3 regions of the Microbispora maris genome follow, and region 1 is predicted to be linked to each of the others. Evidence: predicted binding sites of a transcription regulator. Region 1 holds the regulator's gene; each other region holds the start of a gene.

Region 1 (2,266 bases):
CAGTGCACTCCATCGCCTCCCTGAACGCCCATCCCGAACACAAGGTGTGGTGAACTTACACCGGTGTGACTACTAGATGTTGTGGTCCAACCGTAGAAGTGCCCGACCTTGAACGCAAGTCGAACCGGCCTTGGGAGGGGAAGTGCCTGTTCGGCGCGCGTGTCGCACCTCGGGTCACGGCGGCATCACCTGCCCCGCCGATCGCGAAATAGGCCCTTTACGGCGCCTTTCCCCGCCGATTTCCGCAGGGCCTCTGACCTGGACGTACATCGGCCCTGGAAGATCGGGTAAATCGAACACGGGATCGATCGAACTCCCGTACGATGAGGGAGACGGCGAGATCGGCGATTTCGCTGGATATCGAACAATTGTTTGACGGTGATCTTGAATCGCGGTACGGTCGCTCTGTGCGACATGAGGAACACGGATTGAGAGGTGGCATCGTGGGTGACCGAAGTGAGCAAGCGGATGGCGTCAGCGACCTCGCGGTTCGCAGGCGCGACTCGCTTGGCCTCACCCCCAGGCAGCGGAAGATCCTCGAGGTGATCCGCGACTCGGTCCAGCAGCGCGGCTATCCGCCGTCCATGCGGGAGATCGGGGAGGCAGTCCAGCTGACGAGCACCTCCAGCGTGTCGCACCAGCTCACGGCGCTCCAGCGTAAGGGCTACCTCCGGCGTGACCCGCACCGCCCCCGGGCCCTGGAGGTCCGGCTGCCCGGAGAGCCGGTGCTGTGGGTGGATCCGGACGCCACCACCGAGGAGGAGGCCGGGTTCAACCGCCCGACGGCCGCGTACGTGCCGCTGGTCGGCCGCATCGCCGCCGGCGGTCCCATCCTCGCCGAGCAGAGCATCGAGGACGTGTTCGCACTGCCCAAGCAGCTCGTGGGCGAGGGCACGCTGTTTCTGCTCCAGGTCTCCGGCGACTCGATGATCGAGGCCGCCATCGCCGACGGCGACTGGGTCGTGGTGCGGCAGCAGCCGGTCGCCGACAACGGTGACATCGTGGCCGCCATGATCGACGGCGAGGCCACCGTGAAGACGTTCAAGCGCAAGGACGGGCACGTGTGGCTGGTGCCCCACAACCCCAACTACGAGCCGATCCCCGGTGACGAGGCGACCGTGCTCGGCAAGGTCACGGCCGTCCTGCGCAAGCTGTAGCGGCCGCCGGCGCCCCGCGGCACGACGCACCGCGGGGCGCGACGACCACCTTTCCGGCGGCCACTAATCGGCAATTAGGGTGAGTCGGGTGAATCTCGACTCGCTGTCCCTGGATGCGGCCCGCCGCCGTGACGGAATCAAATGGGCTCACGCCGCGTCCGGCGTCATCCCCGCCTGGGTCGCCGACATGGACTTCCCCGTGCCCGAGGCGGTCACGGAGGCCATCGCGAGACGCGCGGCCGCGGACCTCGGCTATCCCGCCTGGCTCGACGAGCCGACCGCCGGTCCCCTGGCGGAGGCGTTCGCCGAGCGCATGGAGGCGCGGCACGGCTGGCGAGCCGATCCGGCCCACGTGCGGTCCTACACCGACCTCAACCAGGCCCTCCAGGTGCTGCTGCACGTCATGACCGGCCCCGGCGACGCCGTGGCGCTGCACGTGCCGGCCTACGACCCCTTCCTCGCCACGATCACCGGGATGAACCGCCGCCTGGTGCCCATGCCGCTGACGGCCGACGGCCGGTTCGAGGTCCCCGGCGAGCCCGTCCGGGTGCTCCTGCTGGTCAACCCGCAGAACCCGTCGGGCCGCTCGTTCACCCGTGCGGAGCTCGAGGCGGTCGCCGCGTACGCCGACCGGCACGGCACGCTGGTTATCGCCGACGAGATCCACGCGGACCTGACGTACGCCCCGGCCCGGCACATCCCGTTCGCCACGATCCTCCCCGAGCGCACGGTCACCCTGACCTCCGCCAGCAAGGCCTTCAACATGGGCGGACTGCACTGCTCCGTGGCCCACATCGGCGCGAAGGACGTCAGGGACGCGCTCGGCCGCCAGCCCGCCCACATCTACGGGGCGCCCAGCGTCCTCGGCGTGGAGGCCACGGTGGCCGCGTGGCGGCACGGCGACGCGTGGCTGGAGGAGGTGCTGACGATCCTGGACCGCAACCGCAGGCGCATCGCCGAGCGGCTCCCGTCGGTCGGGTACCGCATGCCCGAGGCCACCTATCTCGCGTGGCTCGACTTCGGCGTGCCCGGCGCGGCGCACTTCCTCGAGCGGGAGGCCCGGGTCAAGCTCAACCCGGGCCCGAACTACGGAGGCGGCGACACCTTCG
Region 2 (2,266 bases), on a different contig from region 1:
GTCTCGTCCCCGGCACCACCGAAGCCTCCGCCACCGTCGAAACCCCGGGCGCCGCCGAAACCCCGGGCGCCGCCGAAGTCCTCGGGGCCGTCACCGCCGCGCCGGCCGGACGTGCCACCGGACCGCCTGCGGATCTCCGCCCGCAGGGCGTCGATCGTCGCGGACGCGTCCTCGGCGGATCCGGGTGGCTCCTCGGCCGGCCCCCAGGGTCCGGAGTTCCAGTCCCCCGGCCCGATCTCGCCGTCCGGCCCGGGGAGCTCCTCACGCCTCATGCCTGCGCTCAGACGTCACCCGGCTTGGGCGCGGCGGCCGCCTTGCCACCCCGGCCGGTCGTAGCCGCGGGCGCCCGGCCGGACGCGGGAGCGGGCGGCGCCGCCGGAGCGGCGGCGGGCTCGCCCGGCGCGTCGAGCCGCGGGCCGACGCCGAGCTTCTCCTTGATCTTCTTCTCGATCTCGTTGGCGATGTCGGGGTTGTTCTTCAGGAAGTTGCGGGCGTTCTCCTTGCCCTGCCCGAGCTGGTCGCCCTCGTACGTGTACCAGGCGCCGGCCTTGCGCACGAACCCGTGCTCGACGCCCATGTCGATCAGGCCGCCCTCGCGGGAGATGCCGATGCCGTAGAGGATGTCGAAGTCGGCCTGGCGGAAGGGCGGGGCCATCTTGTTCTTGACGACCTTCACCCGGGTCCGGTTGCCGACCGGCTCGGTGCCGTCCTTGAGCGTCTCGATCCTGCGCACGTCGAGCCGCACCGACGCGTAGAACTTCAGCGCCTTGCCACCCGTGGTGGTCTCGGGGCTGCCGAACATGACGCCGATCTTCTCGCGGAGCTGGTTGATGAAGATGGCGGTCGTCCGGGTCTGGTTCAGGGCGCCGGCGACCTTGCGCAGGGCCTGCGACATGAGCCGGGCCTGGAGACCGACGTGGCTGTCGCCCATCTCGCCCTCGATCTCGGCCTTCGGCACGAGGGCAGCCACCGAGTCGATCACGATGATGTCGACGGCGCCGGAGCGGATCAGCATGTCCGCGATCTCGAGCGCCTGCTCACCGGTGTCCGGCTGGGACACGAGCAGCGCGTCGACGTCGACCCCCAGCTTCTTCGCGTACTCGGGGTCGAGGGCGTGCTCGGCGTCGATGAAGGCGGCGATGCCGCCGCCCTTCTGGGCGTTGGCCACGGCGTGCAGGGCGACGGTCGTCTTACCGGAGGACTCGGGGCCGTACACCTCGACGATGCGGCCACGGGGGAAGCCGCCGATGCCGAGTGCGACGTCGAGGGCGATCGCACCGGTGGGGATGACCTCGATCGGGGCACGCGCGTCGTCTCCGAGGCGCATGACGGTGCCCTTGCCGAACTGCCGCTCGATTTGCGCGAGGGCGGTCTCAAGGGCCTTCTCGCGGTCGTTGATTGCCATTGGGTGCCCCCTGGAGGGTGGTCGTCTGCTCGGTCACCGAAAAGCTACGGGGTGCCACCGACATTTTCCGGAGCTTCCCGCACACCGCCCGGGAGGCGGGCCGGGAACCTGCCGCGCCCCGGCGACCTGACGGCGCGCACCCCGGAGGCGACCAGTCCAATATAGCCGAACGACTGTTCGATCACATGCCGAACCGCCGCAGGCGGGAGACGAACGGCGTCCCGACCGCGCCGTTGCATAACCGGGCGTTACCCGCCCATGGTTGCCAGCTCGCCGACCTGGGACGATCCTTGTAGCCAAAGCTGGATCTCCCGCTGGAGGGGCCACGTGACGGGCACCGGCGACTACAGCGGACAGCGCCTGACCCACCTCGCGGCGCTCGCGGCACGGCTCCCCGAACACGGCCTCGCCGCGCGCCTGCTCGGCACGGACGACCCGGTCCTGTCCGTCCGGCACCCGGGCACCGGCAGGCAGACGATCGTCTTCGCGACGCCCGCCAGGCAAGGGTGGATGTTCCTGTGGGCCCCGGGCGGCCAGGAGAGCGCCGACGACCCCGGCCGCGCGGCCGAGATGATCAGCCGGACGCTCTCCGGGCACCCCTGACCCTCCCGGACCGGGCCGTCAGCGGACGACTTCGCCCAGCTTGACCCGGGCGCCGGTGCGGAGCACCGCCCGCCGGTAGACGCGGGCCGCGCCCAGCAGGACGGCGGCCACGGCCACGACCATGAGCACTCCGGCGATGAGGATCTCCATCAGCGGCACGTCCGCGGCCGCCGTACGCACCGGCATGACCATCGACGAGAACGGCGGCACGAGCGACAGGACGCGCGCGAGTGTGCCGGTGGGCTCGACGGCGGCGAA
Region 3 (2,266 bases), on a different contig from region 1:
GCGCCCGCATAGCTTGGCCTGCTGTGGAAATCCGTCATCTTACGAGCGACGACCTGGACGCCGTCCTCGACTCCCGCAGACGCGCCTTCGGCCCGTTGTCCGGCGACGGCGCGCAGACGTGGCGCAAGCTCGTCTCCCCGATGCTGCCCGAGGGCCGCTACCTGGGCGCCTTCGACGGCGCCCGCCTGGTGGGCACGGCCAGGATCAACCCGTATGTCCAGTGGTGGCACGGCCGCCCGCAGTCGATGGGCGGCGTGGCGGGCGTGACGGTGGCGCCGGAGGACCGCGGCAGGGGCGTGGGCCGGACGCTCATGGACGCGGTGATCGAGCGCTGCGCGCAGCTCGGCCACGCGGTCTCCGCGCTGTACCCGGCCACCACGCCGCTGTACCGGAGCGCGGGCTACGAGCACGCCGGCGTGCTCCAGCGGATCACCCTGCCCGCGGAGGCGCTGCGGACGGTGGGCGACCCCGGAGGCGCGGTCAAGCTGCGCCGGATGGGCCCGGCCGACGCGGCCGATCTCGTGGCCCTGATCGGCAGGGTGCACGCCGCCACGCGCGCGAGCGGGCCGCTGTCCTTCGACGAGCGGACCTGGCGGCTGTGGCTCGAGGACGACGACGACTTCTGCTACCTGGCCGAGGACGGGTTCGTCGTCTACCGGTGGAGCGACGGGGACATCGAGGTCGACAACCTGCTCGCCGGGTCGGAGGCGACGGCCCGGGCCCTGTGGTCGATGGTCGGCAGCGCGTCGTCGGTCGCGAAGTCGGTGACCGCCTGCGTCGACCCGGCCGACCCGGTGCTCTGGATGCTGCGGGAGCGGTCGAAGGACGAGGTCGCCCAGACCCGGTGGATGTTCCGGCTGATCGACCTGCCCGCGGCGGTCGGGGGGCGCGGTTTCCCCGCCGGGGTGTCCGCCGAGATCCCCGTCGAGGTGACCGACTCCCGGCGCCCCGGCAACACGGGCGCCTGGCTGCTGCGGGTGGACGGCGGCTCCGGCTCCGCGACGCGCCGGGACGCCGTGCCCGGGGAGAGCACCCGGCTCACGATCGGCGGCATGTCCGCGCTGTTCGCCGGCGTCTCCACGGCCACGCTCCGCCGCGCCGGCCTGCTGACCGGCGGCTCTCCCGAGGCCGACGACGCGCTGGACGCCGCCTTCGGCTGCGCCGCGTACATGATCGACTACTTCTGACGCACCCGCGCCGCCGCTGATCGCGATAGAGTGACCGGCCGAACAGGTGTTCGGCGCAGTGGCGGTGAGGTGCGGTGGCTGCGCCGGCCGGGATCAGGGAGGCGTGCCGGTGCGGTTGCCCCAGATGCGGGTGATGGGCGTGGACCCGGGGCTGACGCGGTGCGGTCTCGGCGCCGTGGAGGGCCGTCCGGGCGCGCCGCTGAGCCTGCTGTCGGTGGGGGTGGTCCGCACCCCGCCCGACGACGACATCGGGTCCCGGCTGGTCGTCATCGAGGCGGAGATCGAGCGCTGGCTCGACGAGATCAGACCGGACGCGGTCGCCGTCGAGCGGGTCTTCGCCCAGCACAACGTCCGCACGGTCATGGGGACGGCCCAGGCGTCGGCCGTCGCGATCGTCTGCGCGGCCCGGCGAGGGCTGCCGGTCGCGCTGCACACGCCGAGCGAGGTCAAGGCCGCCATCACGGGTAACGGCAACGCCGACAAGAAGCAGGTCGGCACGATGGTCACCCGGCTGCTGCGGCTCGACGCCATGCCCAAGCCGGCGGACGCCGCCGACGCGCTCGCCCTGGCCATCTGCCACGTCTGGCGCGGCGGCGTGCAGCACCGCCTGGCCGACGCCCTGGCCAAAGCCCGTCACGGCGGTGCGGGCGCCGCCGGCACTACTGGCCCTGGGGGCTCTGGTAGGACTGGGACGCCCGGCGGAGTCGCGGCCGGGCGTACGGACCGGGGAGGGAGCACGCGGTGATCGCATCCGTTGCGGGCCAGGTGGCGGCGATCGGGGCCGACAGCGCCGTGGTCGAGGTGGGCGGCGTCGGGATGCTCGTGCACTGCACTCCGGGGACCCTGGCCGGGCTGCGCGTCGGCGAGCCCGCCCGGTTGTCCACCTCGCTCGTCGTCCGCGAGGACTCGCTCACGTTGTACGGCTTCGCCTCCGACGACGAGCGCACGGTCTTCGAACTGCTCCAGACGGCCAGTGGGGTCGGGCCGCGCCTGGCCCTGGCCATGCTCGCGGTCCACGCGCCCAACGCCCTGCGCGTCGCGGTGGCGAGCGCCGACATCAAGGCCCTGACGATGGTGCC

Evidence for each region. Region 1 encodes LexA, which represses DNA repair genes until DNA is damaged. Its sites were predicted from a motif close to TCGAACANNTGTTCGA; they were not measured.
Region 2: the regulator LexA is predicted to act here: its motif matches at 1,571-1,586, upstream of recA (recombinase RecA).
Region 3: the regulator LexA is predicted to act here: its motif matches at 1,226-1,241, upstream of ruvC (crossover junction endodeoxyribonuclease RuvC).

What each region holds. Positions count from the first base shown of each region.
Region 1 is NZ_JBDJAW010000008.1:122,572-124,837, forward strand. Features, by position in the region: gene nrdR (transcriptional regulator NrdR) at 1-8, opposite strand, end outside; gene lexA (transcriptional repressor LexA) at 441-1,157, shown strand; gene AAH991_RS12685 (MalY/PatB family protein) at 1,246-2,266, shown strand, end outside.
Region 2 is NZ_JBDJAW010000011.1:197,669-199,934, forward strand. Features, by position in the region: gene recX (recombination regulator RecX) at 1-272, opposite strand, end outside; gene recA (recombinase RecA) at 281-1,405, opposite strand; gene AAH991_RS16140 (hypothetical protein) at 1,733-2,008, shown strand; gene AAH991_RS16145 (ABC transporter permease) at 2,027-2,266, opposite strand, start outside.
Region 3 is NZ_JBDJAW010000014.1:36,963-39,228, reverse strand. Features, by position in the region: gene AAH991_RS18285 (GNAT family N-acetyltransferase) at 24-1,187, shown strand; gene ruvC (crossover junction endodeoxyribonuclease RuvC) at 1,312-1,932, shown strand; gene ruvA (Holliday junction branch migration protein RuvA) at 1,929-2,266, shown strand, end outside.